2 linked regions of the Priestia megaterium genome follow. Each later gene encodes a partner of the first gene's protein in a complex. Links are inferred from orthologs where the notes say so. Each region holds a gene or a part of one and is shown in the gene's direction. Other genes may lie near its edges.

The links.
Region 2: the proteins of clpC (region 1) and mecA are in contact, whole or in part, in a solved structure (PDB 3PXG), measured with the Bacillus subtilis proteins. The link is inferred for Priestia megaterium from one-to-one orthologs.

The regions. Positions count from the first base shown.
Region 1 is NZ_CP085442.1:93,553-101,741, forward strand. The notes cover bases 3,169-6,289. They hold clpC (ATP-dependent protease ATP-binding subunit ClpC), read left to right. Parts: upstream 3,169-3,568; coding sequence 3,569-6,010; downstream 6,011-6,289. Other genes in these bases: mcsB (protein-arginine kinase McsB), read left to right, coding at 3,169-3,548; radA (DNA repair protein RadA), read left to right, coding at 6,134-6,289. Outside these bases: LIS78_RS00515 (CtsR family transcriptional regulator), read left to right, coding at 1,426-1,887; protein-arginine kinase activator protein McsA, read left to right, coding at 1,929-2,471; more of mcsB, read left to right, coding at 2,475-3,168; more of radA, read left to right, coding at 6,290-7,510; DNA integrity scanning diadenylate cyclase DisA, read left to right, coding at 7,514-8,189. UniProt on the Bacillus subtilis protein: Competence gene repressor; required for cell growth at high temperature. Negative regulator of comK expression. May interact with MecA to negatively regulate comK.
Region 2 is NZ_CP085442.1:693,068-701,055, forward strand. The notes cover bases 4,490-7,409. They hold mecA (adaptor protein MecA), read left to right. Parts: upstream 4,490-5,569; coding sequence 5,570-6,250; downstream 6,251-7,409. Other genes in these bases: LIS78_RS03680 (TerC family protein), read right to left, coding at 4,544-5,209; cls (cardiolipin synthase), read left to right, coding at 6,465-7,409. Also shown: LIS78_RS03655 (amino acid permease), read left to right, coding at 1-1,169; transcriptional regulator SpxA, read left to right, coding at 1,584-1,982; LIS78_RS03665 (LysR family transcriptional regulator), read left to right, coding at 2,184-3,080; malonate transporter subunit MadL, read left to right, coding at 3,276-3,689; malonate transporter subunit MadM, read left to right, coding at 3,686-4,447; more of cls, read left to right, coding at 7,410-7,982. UniProt on the Bacillus subtilis protein: Enables the recognition and targeting of unfolded and aggregated proteins to the ClpC protease or to other proteins involved in proteolysis. Acts negatively in the development of competence by binding ComK and recruiting it to the ClpCP protease.

The DNA.
Region 1 (8,189 bases):
GCCCCAGTAAACGGCGGCCGTAACTATAACGGTCCTAAGGTAGCGAAATTCCTTGTCGGGTAAGTTCCGACCCGCACGAAAGGCGTAACGATCTGGGCACTGTCTCAACGAGAGACTCGGTGAAATTATAGTACCTGTGAAGATGCAGGTTACCCGCGACAGGACGGAAAGACCCCGTGGAGCTTTACTGTAGCCTGATATTGAATTTTGGTACAGCTTGTACAGGATAGGTAGGAGCCTGAGAAGCCGGAGCGCTAGCTTCGGTGGAGGCGTCGGTGGGATACTACCCTGGCTGTATTGAAATTCTAACCCGCGGCCCTGATCGGGCCGGGAGACAGTGTCAGGTGGGCAGTTTGACTGGGGCGGTCGCCTCCTAAAATGTAACGGAGGCGCCCAAAGGTTCCCTCAGAATGGTTGGAAATCATTCGTAGAGTGTAAAGGCACAAGGGAGCTTGACTGCGAGACCTACAAGTCGAGCAGGGACGAAAGTCGGGCTTAGTGATCCGGTGGTTCCGCATGGAAGGGCCATCGCTCAACGGATAAAAGCTACCCCGGGGATAACAGGCTTATCTCCCCCAAGAGTCCACATCGACGGGGAGGTTTGGCACCTCGATGTCGGCTCATCGCATCCTGGGGCTGTAGTCGGTCCCAAGGGTTGGGCTGTTCGCCCATTAAAGCGGTACGCGAGCTGGGTTCAGAACGTCGTGAGACAGTTCGGTCCCTATCCGTCGTGGGCGTAGGAAATTTGAGAGGAGCTGTCCTTAGTACGAGAGGACCGGGATGGACACACCGCTGGTGTACCAGTTGTCTTGCCAAAGGCATCGCTGGGTAGCTATGTGTGGACGGGATAAGTGCTGAAAGCATCTAAGCATGAAGCCCCCCTCAAGATGAGATTTCCCATAGCGCAAGCTAGTAAGATCCCTGAAAGATGATCAGGTTGATAGGTCAGAGGTGGAAGCGTGGCGACATGTGTAGCTGACTGATACTAATCGATCGAGGACTTAACCAAACTTTTAAAAGCGTAAGCTTTATACTCAGCAAACTGTTATCTAGTTTTGAGAGAGCAATCTCTTGTCTGGTGGCGATAGCGAAGAGGTCACACCCGTTCCCATACCGAACACGGAAGTTAAGCTCTTTAGCGCCAATGGTAGTTGGGACTTTGTCCCTGTGAGAGTAGGACGTTGCCAGGCACCTGAAAAAGGACTAGCTATTTTAGCTAGTCCTTTTTTGTTTACAATTTATTTGTTTTATGAAAAAGTATAGTAAGAAAAATAAAATTCACGATTTGCAGGTTTTGAAATAAATTTTAGTGGCAACGATAAAAGTAAAGAATAAACTTTAATAGTACATAGTTGAAAATTTTTTCGTTTCCTTTTATATTTAAATTAAGGTCAAATATAGTCAAAGTCAGAAGGAGGGGGCAGCGTGCCAAATATCTCTGACATTATCGAACAGTATTTAAAACAAGTACTTGAATTAAGTGAAAGAGAAATTGTTGAAATAAGGCGCAGTGAGATTGCTGATAAATTTCAATGCGTTCCGTCGCAAATTAATTACGTTATCAATACCCGTTTTACAGTTGAGAGAGGTTATCTTGTAGAAAGTAAGCGAGGCGGCGGCGGCTTTATTCGTATTGCAAAAGTAAAAATGCATGATGCAGCGGATTTGTTTCAGCAAGTAATTGAGATGATTCAAAATGAAATTTCACAAGTAAGTGCTGAAAACGTCATTATTAGGTTAGTTGAAGAAAAAGTCATCACAGAACGAGAAGCAAAAATCATGTTGAGTGTTATCAATCGTTCAGTTATTAATATTGAACTTCCTTATCGTGATGAGCTAAGGGCTAATCTTTTAAAAGCAATGCTTAATTCATTACGCTACCGATAAGCTCATGATCTATTTTATTTAGAACAGGGAGTGATGACAGGATGATTTGTCAGCAATGTGAAACGAGACCTGCAACTCTTCACTTCACAAAAATTATTAATGGTGAAAAGACGGAGATGCATGTATGTGAACAATGCGCTTCAGAAAATGGAGATACATTTTCTTTTTCAAATCAGCAAGGTTTTTCAATCAATAACTTACTAGCTGGCCTACTTAACCTAGATCCAGTAGTAACTGAAAATTATAAGCAACAAAGTCATGAGGTTCTTTCTTGTCCTACTTGTGGTATGACCTATCAAAAATTTGCTAAAATCGGCAGGTTTGGATGTGCAGATTGCTACAAAACATTTGAGCGACCTCTTATTCCTTTCTTGAAGAGGCTGCATGGAGGTAATTATCTACATCATGGAAAAATACCAGCAAGAATTGCAAGTAATCTTCATTTAAAAAAGGAATTACAGGCATTAAGATTGAACTTAAAAGAGTATATCGAAAAAGAGGAGTTTGAGAAAGCAGCCGAACTCCGAGATCACATTCGATTACTAGAAAAGAAGATGAACGAATCGAGAGAGGAGGAAGCGTAATTCATGTCCCAGGATTTGTTCTTTTCCCAGCCTGTTAGCTCTTGGATGCGTCAAGAAGCTTCAAATTCAGATATTGTTCTAAGCAGTCGAATCAGGCTGGCTCGAAATTTAACTCATTATCTTTTTCCAACTCTCTTTTCTAAAGAACAAGCAGTTGAAGTGGTTCGAGTATTCGAGCAAGTTTTTCAAAAAAGTGAGAACACCAATCAGTGGAATTTGCATTTACTAAAGATGAACGAATTACAGCCTCTTCAAAAGCAAGTGTTGGTTGAAAAGCATCTTATCAGTCCTAACTTGGCTGAAGGAGATAACAACGGAGCTTGTTTTTTATCAGAAAAAGAAGATTTGAGTATTATGGTTAATGAAGAAGATCATTTACGCATACAATGTTTATTTCCAGGCCTTCAATTATCTGAAGCTTTAAGCACAGCGAATAAAGTAGATAATTGGATTGAGAAATACGTAGATTATGCGTTTGATGAAAATAGAGGGTATTTAACCAGCTGTCCCACAAATGTGGGTACTGGGCTACGTGCATCTGTGATGATGCATCTGCCGGCTTTAGTGATGACCCGTCAAATTCATCGTATTATTCCCGCTATTAACCAGCTCGGCTTAGTGGTGAGAGGAATTTATGGAGAAGGTAGCGAAGCTTTAGGGAATATCTTTCAAATTTCTAATCAGATAACCTTAGGGAAATCTGAAGAAGATATTGTGGCAGATTTAAATAGTGTCGTACAGCAGTTAATTACACAAGAGCACTCTGCAAGAGACGCGCTGTTTAAGACATCTCATGTAGAGTTAGAAGATCGAGTGTATCGTTCATATGGAGTATTGGCCAATAGCCGTATTATTGAGTCAAAAGAAGCTTCACAATGCTTATCAGATGTTCGATTAGGAATCGATTTAGGGTATATAAAAGGACTGAGTCAAAATATATTGAATGAACTTATCATTATGACGCAGCCAGGCTTTTTACAAAAGTATTCGGGAGGTCCCCTAAAGCCTCAAGAACGTGACATTAAAAGAGCCACCTTAATTCGAGAACGTCTCACTATAAATAAAAACACAAATTAAACGTGGAGGGTGACGATTATATGATGTTTGGTAGATTTACAGAGCGCGCACAAAAAGTATTAGCTTTAGCACAGGAAGAAGCACTACGCCTAGGTCACAACAACATTGGGACGGAGCATATTTTATTAGGTATCGTTCGTGAAGGTGAAGGAATTGCAGCAAAAGCTCTTTCTGCTCTAGGCCTAAGCACTGAAAAAATTCAAAAAGAAGTAGAAGCATTAATTGGCAGAGGCCAAGAATTAACGCAGACCATTCATTATACACCTCGAGCGAAAAAAGTCATTGAACTTTCAATGGATGAAGCCCGAAAGCTTGGTCATTCTTATGTAGGAACAGAACATATCTTACTAGGCTTAATTCGTGAAGGTGAAGGCGTTGCAGCACGCGTTTTAAACAATCTAGGTGTCAGCCTAAATAAAGCTCGTCAGCAAGTACTTCATTTATTAGGTAGCAATGAAGCTGCTTCAAGCCATCAAGGCGGAGGCTCTTCAAATGCCAATACACCTACGCTAGACAGCTTAGCACGCGATTTAACAGTTATAGCGCGCGAAGGAAGCTTAGACCCTGTTATCGGACGTGGGAAAGAAATTCAGCGTGTTATTGAAGTGTTAAGCCGACGTACAAAAAACAATCCTGTATTAATTGGGGAGCCAGGTGTCGGTAAAACGGCAATCGCTGAAGGTTTGGCTCAGCAAATCGTCAACAATGAAGTTCCAGAAATTTTACGTGACAAACGCGTTATGACTTTGGATATGGGAACGGTCGTTGCTGGTACAAAATACCGCGGGGAATTTGAAGATCGCCTAAAGAAAGTAATGGATGAAATTCGTCAAGCAGGTAATATCATTCTCTTTATCGATGAGTTACACACATTAATTGGCGCTGGTGGCGCAGAAGGTGCTATCGATGCTTCTAATATTTTAAAACCGTCTCTTGCTCGTGGAGAACTTCAGTGTATCGGTGCTACGACTTTAGATGAATACAGAAAATACATTGAAAAAGATGCAGCGTTAGAGCGTCGCTTCCAGCCAATTCAAGTGGATGAACCAACGTTGGAAGAGTCTATTCAAATCTTAAAAGGGCTTCGTGACCGTTATGAAGCGCATCACCGAGTATCTATTTCTGATGAGGCAATCGAGCAAGCGGTGAAACTATCAGATCGCTACATTTCAGATCGTTTCTTACCGGATAAAGCAATCGATTTAATTGATGAAGCTGGTTCAAAAGTGCGTTTACGTTCATTTACAACGCCGCCAAATTTAAAGGAATTAGAGCAAAAATTAGAATCAGTACGCAATGAAAAAGACGCGTCTGTTCAAAGTCAAGAATTTGAAAAAGCAGCATCTTTACGCGATACAGAACAACGCCTACGCGAAGAATTAGAAGACACAAAGAAAATTTGGAAAGAGCAGCAAGGTAAAGAAAATTCAGCTGTAACCGTAGAAGATATTGCGATGGTGGTATCTAGCTGGACGGGTGTACCGGTCTCTAAACTGGCACAGGAAGAGACAGAAAGACTGCTGAACATGGAAGAGATTCTTCACTCTCGTGTAATTGGGCAAGAAGAAGCGGTAAAAGCAGTTGCAAAAGCTGTGCGCCGTGCTAGAGCAGGCTTGAAAGATCCAAAACGTCCAATTGGTTCATTCATTTTCTTAGGACCAACAGGGGTTGGTAAAACAGAGCTTGCACGTGCATTAGCGGAGTCAATCTTCGGCGATGAAGATGCAATGATTCGTATCGATATGTCTGAGTACATGGAGAAACATTCTACTTCACGCTTAGTAGGTTCACCTCCAGGATATGTTGGATACGAAGAAGGCGGCCAGTTAACGGAAAAAGTAAGAAGAAAACCTTACTCAGTTGTTCTTTTAGACGAAATTGAAAAAGCGCATCCGGATGTATTTAACATTTTATTACAAGTGTTAGAAGATGGACGCTTAACAGATTCAAAAGGCCGTACAGTTGATTTCCGTAATACGATTTTAATTATGACATCAAACGTAGGTGCGGATACATTAAAACGAAGCAAGCACTTAGGATTCACAGTAGAAGCAGAAGGGCAAGACTACAAAGATATGAAAGGAAAAGTAATGGCGGAAATGAAGCGCGCGTTCCGTCCGGAGTTCCTAAACCGTATCGATGAAATTATCGTCTTCCATTCATTAGAGAAACCTCACTTAGCTGAAATCGTTAAATTAATGGCGGATCAGTTAACAAAACGCTTAAAAGAGCAAGAAATTGATCTTGAATTAACAAAAGAAGCAATTGATAAGATTGCAGAGGAAGGTTTTGATCCAGAATACGGTGCTCGTCCACTTCGTAGAGCAATTCAAAAACATATTGAAGACCGTTTATCTGAAGAGCTGCTAAAAGGGGTTGTTCAAAAAGGTCAGAAAGTGACGCTAGATGTAGACAAAGGAGAATTTGTTGTTAAATCCTCCGCTCCAAGCAGCATCAGCTAAATTTACTCAAACCAAGACGAGGCATACGAAAAAACACGTATGCCTCCCTTTTTATTTTAGCTTAGGAAATAGTGTACAATAGAGATAGAAATCGATTGAATGAACGGAGAGATTGATAACATAATGGCCAAACGAAAAACAAAATTTGCATGTCAGCATTGCGGATATGAATCAGCAAAATGGATGGGGAAATGTCCCGGATGCGGAAGCTGGAATTCTATGGTAGAAGAAATGGAAGAAACGAAATCATCACGCCGAGGAGCTTTTTCCGGAGCTACTGCTTCTAAAGTTCAAAAACCTCAGTCAATTACAGCGATTGAATCTACAACAGAACCACGAATTTTTACACCTTCTGCAGAGTTAAATCGTGTATTAGGAGGAGGTATTGTCAGAGGGTCACTCGTTTTAATAGGGGGAGATCCGGGTATCGGAAAGTCTACTTTACTTTTGCAAACCTCCGCGCAGTTAGCAATGAAACAAAATAAAGTACTATATATTTCGGGAGAGGAATCAACCAAACAAACGAAGTTAAGAGCGGACAGGCTAGGTGTAAAAGCTGAAGAGCTTTATGTTCACGCAGAAACAAACTTAGAATTAATACTAGAGGCCATCTCAAGCATGCAGCCTGATTTTGTGGTAATTGATTCAATTCAAACCATTTACCATGCTGATGTGACATCAGCGCCAGGAAGCGTCTCACAGGTGCGAGAGTGTACGGCTGAACTAATGCGTGTTGCTAAAACGAATGGAATTGCCATCTTTATTGTGGGTCATGTAACGAAAGAAGGGGCCATTGCAGGTCCAAGACTTCTTGAACATATGGTGGATACGGTTCTTTATTTTGAAGGAGAGCGCCATCATACGTATCGTATATTAAGAGCGGTTAAGAACCGGTTTGGATCTACAAATGAAATGGGCATTTTTGAAATGAAAGAAAGTGGGCTAGAAGAAGTATTGAATCCATCTGAAATCTTTCTAGAAGAACGATCTCAGGGAGCGGCAGGGTCGGTTGTTGTCGCTTCAATGGAGGGGACAAGACCTGTATTAGTAGAACTGCAGGCGCTAATCAGTCCAACGAGCTTTGGAAACCCTAGAAGAATGGCGACGGGAGTAGATCATAATCGCGTTTCGCTTATCATGGCTGTCTTAGAAAAGCGTGTAGGAATGCTGCTGCAGAATCAAGATGCTTATTTAAAAGTAGCAGGTGGAGTGAAATTAGATGAACCAGCAATCGATTTAGCTGTAGCCGTTAGTATTGCTTCAAGCTTCAGAGATGCTGCTTCTAGCGCTACAGATGTTATTGTAGGAGAGGTAGGATTAACAGGTGAAGTACGCCGAGTATCTAGAATTGAACAGCGCGTTCAAGAAGCGGTAAAATTAGGGTTCCAACGAATTATTATCCCGGAGAAAAATTTAGGAGGATGGAAAGTCCCAGATGGTATTGATGTGATTGGGGTATCAACAGTAGCGGAGGCTCTGCAATATACATTAGGAGGATAAGCAGTGGAAGGAGAAAAAACAACAGTTAGTCAAAAACAAATATCAGAAATTCTGCAGTTTGTAGCACCAGGAACCCCTATTCGTGACGGTATCGATAACGTCTTGCGGGCAAAGACGGGCGGCTTAATTGTTATGGGCTACAATGAACAAGTCAAAAAGATGGTAGATGGAGGGTTTTCGATTAATTGTGCATTTACACCTGCGCATTTATACGAGTTAGCCAAAATGGATGGAGCGCTTATTTTAAACGACAGCGGAAGCAAGATATTATTTGCTAATGCTCAGCTCATGCCAGACCCCTCTACTCCTTCTTCACAGACAGGAATGCGTCACCGTACAGCAGAGCGCGTAGCTAAGCAGTCAGGTGTATTGGTGATAGCCATTTCACAAAGGCGAAATGTGATTACGCTTTACAAAGGGTCTCTGCAGTATGTATTGAAAGACATTAGCGTTATTTTAGCAAAAGCAAATCAAGCGCTTGGAACTCTTGAAAAGTACAAGGCGGTATTAGACGAATCGATTACAAGTCTCAGTGCATTAGAGTTTGAAGAGCAAGTAACTCATACAGATGTGTTGCAGTCGCTTCATCGTACAGAAATGGTTCTGCGTATTAAAAATGAAATTTTGAGCTATATTAGCGAGTTAGGAACAGAAGGAAGACTAATCCGTCTCCAAATGA
Region 2 (7,988 bases), 600 kb from region 1 along the record:
TTTCATCGCCTAAAGCAGGTAAAGTAGCAGGATATAGCATGGCTTGGGGCTACTGGGCAGCAAACTGGGCTGCAACAGCATCTGTCATCATATCGTTTGCGGGATATTTAACAACGTTCTTTCCAGTAATGGAGAGTAAGGATATTTTATTTTCAGTCGGAGATTTTCAATTAGAAGCTGGAAAATTTATTACGTTTTTAGTATGTTCTATTGTACTATGGGGAATTCAAGCTATTTTGCAGCGAGATATCAATAGCGCCGGTAATATTAACTTTATCACAACGGCGGCTAAAATTATTGGATTCGGTTTATTTATTGTTGTGGCGCTATCGCTATTTAGCGCATCCAACCTGGTCAGTACAGAATTTGTTAATTCAAAGGGTATAAATGTAGGGTTAGGAAGTCAGGTCAATGGGGCAGCCATTGCTACGCTGTGGGCGTTTATCGGAATTGAATCAGCTGTACTATTATCTAATCGTGCAAAATCACAAAAAGTAGTAAAGAAAGCAACGCTGCTTGGATTATTAATTTCAATGGTTATCTATGTAGGAATTACGCTTCTAGCTATGGGGATTCTTTCAACAGCTCAGCTGCAGCAGTCTCAAAAGCCTTTGGTAGATACGTTAGAAATGGTTATTGGACATAAAGGTGCTTACGTAATGGCCATTTTAGCACTTATTTCTTTATTAGGTTCTACTGTTGGATGGATTGTTGTTAGTGCAGAAGTTCCTTATCAAGCAGCAAAATCAGGGTTGTTTCCACAGTGGTTTGCTAAAACGAATCAGAACAATAGTCCAGCCCGCTCACTAACATTAACAAATGGCTTAACACAGTTGTTTTTGTTTGCGACTATTTCAGGTACAGTTTCGCAAGCCTATAATTTTGCTATCGTGGTAGCTACTCTCGCTTATTTAGTTCCTTATTTCGTGACGACAGTTTATCAATTAAAGCTTATTGTGACGGGTGAGACGTACGATATCATTAAAGGATCGCGAGTAAAAGACGGAATTATTGCCTCATTAGCACTTATTTATTCGCTTTGGGTGATTAAGACAGGGACAGCTGATTTAAAAACATTTTTCTTAGGTATTGGCTTATTTGTAATCGGGCTGTTGCTGTATCCTATCTTAATGAGACGAGGAAAAGCACATCAGCTATTAAATAAATAAGAGGTTATCTCAAAAGCTTTGCAGAAAAGTCATTTCTTCTGCAAGGCTTTTTTAGTGACTGAAAAATTTGAGGAATTTGTGAAAGAAAAAAATAATAAAAAAATGAAACTAATCTACAGGTTTATTCGTAATAATAGTGTGGTAAATAAATAATGAAGAAAATCGGCAATGAAAATAATGACAGTGAAGGAACGAACTAATGTACTAGTTCACTTTAAAAAGTATATCATTCCGATGAAGTTTATAGTATAATGCAAATAGATATTATTTTTTAAAAGTAATTATAAAGTAGTATCGATTTTCATTATCAGTCATTAAATATTTACACTCGTTGAAGTTTGTATAAAACAACATGATTTACAGTTCATGTTTTAAATGTTATGACCGATTATGATAGAAGGAGTGAAGGAGTAAATGGTTACATTATATACATCACCAAGTTGTACATCTTGTCGTAAAGCGAAAGCTTGGTTAGAGGAAAATGATATTGGATATACAGAGCGTAATATCTTTTCAGAGCCGTTATCAATCGATGAGATTAAAGAAATTTTACGTATGACAGAAGATGGAACAGATGAAATCATTTCAACACGTTCGAAAACTTTCCAAAAACTAGACGTTCAGGTAGACGCTATGCCTTTGCAAGATTTGTATGAATTAATTCAGCAAAATCCTGGCTTATTGCGCCGTCCGATTATCATTGATGAAAAACGTCTACAAGTTGGTTATAATGAAGACGAGATCCGTCGTTTCTTACCACGTAAAGTGCGTACTTTCCAACTTCGCGAAGCTCAAAGACTTGTGAATGGTTAATTTTTATATTTGTCTGTTTAAGATTTAAATAAGAAACCAACCAAGTAACGTTTGCTTGAAGTTGGTATATAAAAAATAAGCAGCAGGGAGCCAAATGGCCTCTGCTGCTTATTTTTTGTCGAAATAGCAGGGAAAATGAAGTATATATGTAATTAGTAAAGAAAGAGAGTATTTAAACATATAAAAGTGGTGGTGAACGGATTGGAGCTTTTACAGCTAAAATATTTCCAAGTAGTTGCTAGATTAGAACATATCAGTAAAGCGGCCGAAGAGCTATACGTATCTCAGCCTGCGCTCAGCAAAACGATTTCACAGTTGGAAAAAGAGCTAGGCATTCGTTTGTTTGATCGAAGCGGTAAATACATTAAATTAAATCGGTATGGTAAAGCATTCTGTGCCAAAGTAGAACTTGCTTTAAAAACATTGGAAGACGCAAAGCACGAGCTAAAGGATATGTCGAACGATCCATGTGAAGAAATTCGCCTTGTTGTATTAGCTAGTTCACATTTGCTTCCAGAGCTATTAAGCAGGTTTCGTGAGCAATATCCTCAGGTGCGTTTTCGACTGATGCAGCATTTGACTAATTCCAATTCCCAGCCTGATTTTGATTTATGTATTTCAGCTTTTCCATTAACAACCCGTCAGATCGAACATACTCCTTTACTTTGTGAATCGATTTTGCTTGCAGTGCCTCTTGATCATCCTTTAGCCAAGCAATCACGTGTAAAGTTAAATGAACTTAAAAATGAGAAATTCATTGTGCTAAAGAAAGGGAAAGAGCTAAGGAAAATAACGGATGTAATTTGTAAGAAACAGAATTTTGTACCTCAAATTACGTTTGAAAGCGATGATCCAGCAACAGTGAGAGGTTTGATTAGAGCGAAGCAAGGAATAGGTTTTATTCCTGAAGTAACTTGGGGAGGTTCTACAGGAAAAGATGTAAAACTGCTGAAAATTGAAGAGGAAACATTTGAACGTACTATCTTTTTAGCTTGGAACAATGGAGGCTACGTGACGGATTTACAACAAATCTTCAGGCAGTTTGTGATTGATTATTTTAAACATTTACCCTCCGGTATGCTTCATGAATACATATAAGAATCATGACTAAATGTCATGATTTTTATTTCTTTTTCGAATAAATCTAAAGTGAACAGTAGAGAAAAACTGCATTATGTCATTTTTGATATAAGTATATAACTAAAAATGCATAGGTTATTCAACTTTTTTCCTTTACACTATTTTTAAACCGTAAAGTAAACGCTTTCAATAATGGGTTGGGGAGGAAGTAATATGATAATTTTCGGTGTAGCACTGCTGTCTATTTGCATGTTGATAGGGGTAATTGTAGGGGACGCATTAGGAGGGCTGATGGGAGTAGAAGCCAACGTTGGGGGAGTAGGGGTATCTATGCTTCTTCTTGTACTAGCGGTAGATTATTTAAAGAAGAAAAATAAGCTCCAAGTAAAATCCGAAGAAGGCATTGCTTTTTGGGGAGGTATTTATATTCCTATCGTGGTAGCAATGTCTGCACAGCAAAATGTTGTAGCTGCTCTTGATGGAGGAGGCATGGCGCTTCTTGCAGGGGTGGTAGTAGTCGTAGTAGGCTTTTTATCCATACCATTTATCAGCAGAATAGGAGAGAAAGCGAAGGTGAACGAACAAGAAATAGAGCTTTCTATTTTACCTAAGGAGCAGATAAAATGATGAATATGATCAAAGAAGGATTAGAAAATAACGGGCTGATTACAGCATTTGCTATTATTGGGATTGTCATGTATATTGCTTATTTTTTATCAGATAAATTAACAAAAGGAAGAGTTCACGGATCTGCTATTGCTATTATGTTTGGATTAATCCTTGCATATATCGGTGGAGTGAACACAGGAGGAGAGAAAGGAATTTCTGATATACAGTTATTTTCAGGAATTGGTTTAATGGGCGGAGGGATGCTGCGAGATTTTGCCATTATTGCTACTGCGTTCGGCGCCAGTTTTAGCGAAGTCAAAAAAACGGGAATCAGTGGGATTACGGCCTTGTTCTTTGGGGTTTTCTATTCCTTTGTAATAGGTGTAGTTATTGCTCTTTGTTTTGGATATAGAGATCCCGTTGCTTTAACCACAATCGGAGGAGGAGCGGTGACCTATATTGTGGGGCCGGTTTCTGGAACTGCGATTGGAGCCTCTTCTGATATTATTGCGTTAAGTATAGCTATAGGATTAATTAAATCCATTTCAGTTATGATTTTGACACCGATATTCGCTAAGAAAATCAAATTAAACAACCCTCGTACAGCAATGATCTATGGAGGAGTTATGGGGACGACGAGCGGTGTAGCAGCTGGTTTAGCCGCGACAGATGTAAAACTTGTACCCTACGGAGCCATGACAGCTACATTTTATACAGGTCTTGGTTGCTTACTCGTACCATCTATCCTTTTTTTACTCACAGAGATTATTTTTTAAGTGTACAAAGTGTTTTATGAATAAAAGACTGCTGTGCTCATTAAACTAAAGAAAAGGCCATACTAAATAAAAATGTTTAGTATGGCCTTTTCTTAATCATTTTGTTGAACGAAAGCTATTAACAACCATGCCGCTTATCAGCACAACAGCAATTATTATAAACGGAATAAATGTTCCTAGAGATGTATGGTCTGCAAAGAATGAATGTAAGTTCTTTTCATGTCCAATCATATTTCCAGCAGTATAAGCTAAAATAGCTGCTCCACCATAAACGAGCAGGGGAAATCGTTCCATCAAATACAAAATGAGCTTGCTTCCCCAAACAATAATGGGGACGGATACGAGTAATCCTGTGACAACCAAGATAATATTTCCATGAGCTGCGCCTGCTACAGCTATTACATTATCTAGGCCCATTACAATATCAGCAAATACAATCGTTCTTACAGCGGCGCCCAATGTCACACCTGCACGGATTGAAGATGCATCATCACCTTCTGATACAAGAAGCTTAAAGGCAATGATCACTAATAAAAAACCGCCAATGAGCTGCAAGTAAGGAATAGTTAGTAAATAAACAGCTAAAATAGTAAGTACTATGCGAACTATCACTGCTAAGCCAGTCCCTAAAAAAATAGCTTTATTTCGCTGATATTCAGGTAAGTTGCGGCTTGCTAAGGCAATAACAATAGCGTTGTCTCCACCTAATACAATATCGATACCGATAATAAGAAGAATGGAGGTTATTAATTCTAAATCCAATAGTCTTCCCTCCCAATATGTAAGGATAAGTAGCTCATATTGCTTTATCTGTGTTCATTTTTAACAAAAAGCGTTCATAGGGTAAAGAGATTATGTATATAACAAAGTAAGGTGTAAGGTGGCTATGAGTTGTCAGAGTATTTTTTATTTCCTTTCTTTCGCATTTTGTCATAAAATAGATATACAAGGTTCACTCAAATAGTGTATGCTTGTATATCCCAAGTTAGAATGCTTTACAAAGTAAGAAAGTACATGTAATATTGCTTTAACACGGGGGTAAAATAGTCCCTTCATCGTTTAGGGGTAATGTTCGAAATGGCCGGATTACCTTCACTGATTTTTCCGAAGGGAGAGATGATAATGGAAATCGAACGCATTAATGAAAACACAGTAAAATTCTTTGTCACTTACGTAGATATTGAAGAACGTGGATTTGATCGCAATGAAATTTGGTTTAGCCGAGAGCGCAGTGAAGAGCTATTCTGGGAGATGATGGACGAAATTCATCAAGAAGAAGAGTTTGTAGCAGAAGGTCCTCTTTGGATTCAAGTACATGCGCTTGAGAAGGGGCTAGAGGTTATTGTAACAAGAGCACAAGTTTCAAAAGACGGTCAAAAGTTCGAAGTACCTGTTGGTGAAAATGATAAAATCGATATCCCTGTAGATGGAAAAATTGAAGCGTTGCTTGATCATCAAGCGAATCAAAATAAAAAAGCTGATTTTGAAGAAGAAATTATAGAAGACGAAGGGCTACAGTTCGTCGCACGCTTTCAAGACTTAGAACATTTAATTTCCTTAAGTCACCATTTAGAGTTAGATGATATCATCAACAGCATGTACGTGTTTGAAGGGAAATATTATTTATACGTTGAGTTTACAGATGATGAAGACTTTGTAGCTGAAATTGATAACATTTTAAGTATCATTTTAGAATATGCAAATGAATCAAATGTAACAGTTCATCGTTTAATGGAATATGGAAAAGAATTAATCAGTGAAAATGCACTTGAACAAGTAAAGCAGTATTTTCCTTTACGATAATAGCAGCCGATTTCATGTATATGAAATCGGTCTTTGTTTTGCCCTCTTTTTTGGAAATGCTCTCCGTTCATATCGAACAATATAGGTGGAAAAAGCAGGCGGCTGGTTCCTACACAGGAAAGTGTAGTGTTAAAATAACAAGTTTGAGGATAATAACGGTATAGAGACCTGTTATTAATGATGAAAGATTGGTTTTAGGATAGGTGAAAACAAGTTGAAAAATAGATTACAGCTTTTAATTTTTGTTATTGGTATTATTGCTTTGCTTTATTTTACAAAAGGGTATTGGGACGGTAAATTTATTGGCGTGCTAAGTATCTTAATTACGATTAGTGTTGTTTTCATCGGTCTTGTTATTTCATTAGAAAACCGTCATCCAACTCAAACGCTAACGTGGCTCGTAGTATTAGGCGGTTTCCCGGTAATAGGGTTCTTTTTTTATTTGTTATTTGGACGCAATACGCGAAAACGGCGTTTATTTGCTAAAAAAGCAAAGCTGGATGAACAGGTGCTTTTAAAGATGGAAAGAGATTCCGGTATATTAGAAAATCACTTTGAACAGTTGGGCACAAGTAGAAAGCAAATGCTGAAGCTAGCCGTCAGGCTTGGCAAGAGCCCAATTTCTTTTTCATCAGATACGCGCGCATTGACCAATGGAAAAGAGACGTTTCACGAAATTATGGAATCATTAAAGCATGCAAGGCATCATATCCACTTAGAGTATTACATCGTACGACATGATCACTTAGGAGAACAAATTAAAGATATTTTAATTCAGAAAGTACAAGAAGGAGTTTATGTACGTTTCTTATATGATGCCGTGGGCAGTTTTCAGCTTTCACCGCATTATATTCACGAGTTAAGAAACGCGGGCGTAGAAATGATTCCATTCTTGCCGGTCAGACTTCCATTTCTCAATAATAAAATCAACTTCCGTAATCATCGTAAAATTGTAGTCATTGATGGAACAATTGGATTTGTAGGGGGTTTGAATATTGGTGATGAATATCTCGGAAAAAGTCGGCATTTTGGTTTTTGGAGAGATACCCATTTGATGGTGAAGGGTGAGGCAGTCCGTTCATTGCAGCTTATTTTCTTGCAAGACTGGTATTATATGACAGGTCAGACGATGCTTACTCAAACGTATCTATCGCCTGATTTAATTGACATTGATATGGAAAAGTGCGGCGGTGTTCAAATGATTGCTGGCGGACCAGACCGTGAGTGGGAAATTATCAAACACTTATTTTTTGCGATGATTACGTCTGCGAAAGAGTCCATTTGGATTGCTTCTCCTTACTTCATACCTGATGAAGATATTTTTACTTCCCTCAAAGTAGCTGCTCTAAGCGGTATAGATGTAAGGCTTCTTGTACCTCAGAAGCCAGATAAAAAAATTGTTTTTCATGCATCACGCTCTTATTTTCCGGAGCTGCTAGAAGCAGGTGTGAAAATTTACGAGTATAAAAAAGGATTTATGCACAGCAAGATTGTGATTGTTGATAGAGAAATTGCCTCTATTGGAACAGCTAACATGGACATGAGAAGCTTTCATTTGAATTTTGAAGTAAATGCTTTTTTATATCGCACGGCTAGTACCCAAAAGCTCGTATATGAATATATGCAAGATTTAGAAGAAACGAGTGAGCTTCACTTTAAAGACTTTGAAAAGCGGCCATTTATACAGCGGCTATTTGAATCAACAGCCCGTTTGCTTTCACCGCTATTATAATTACTG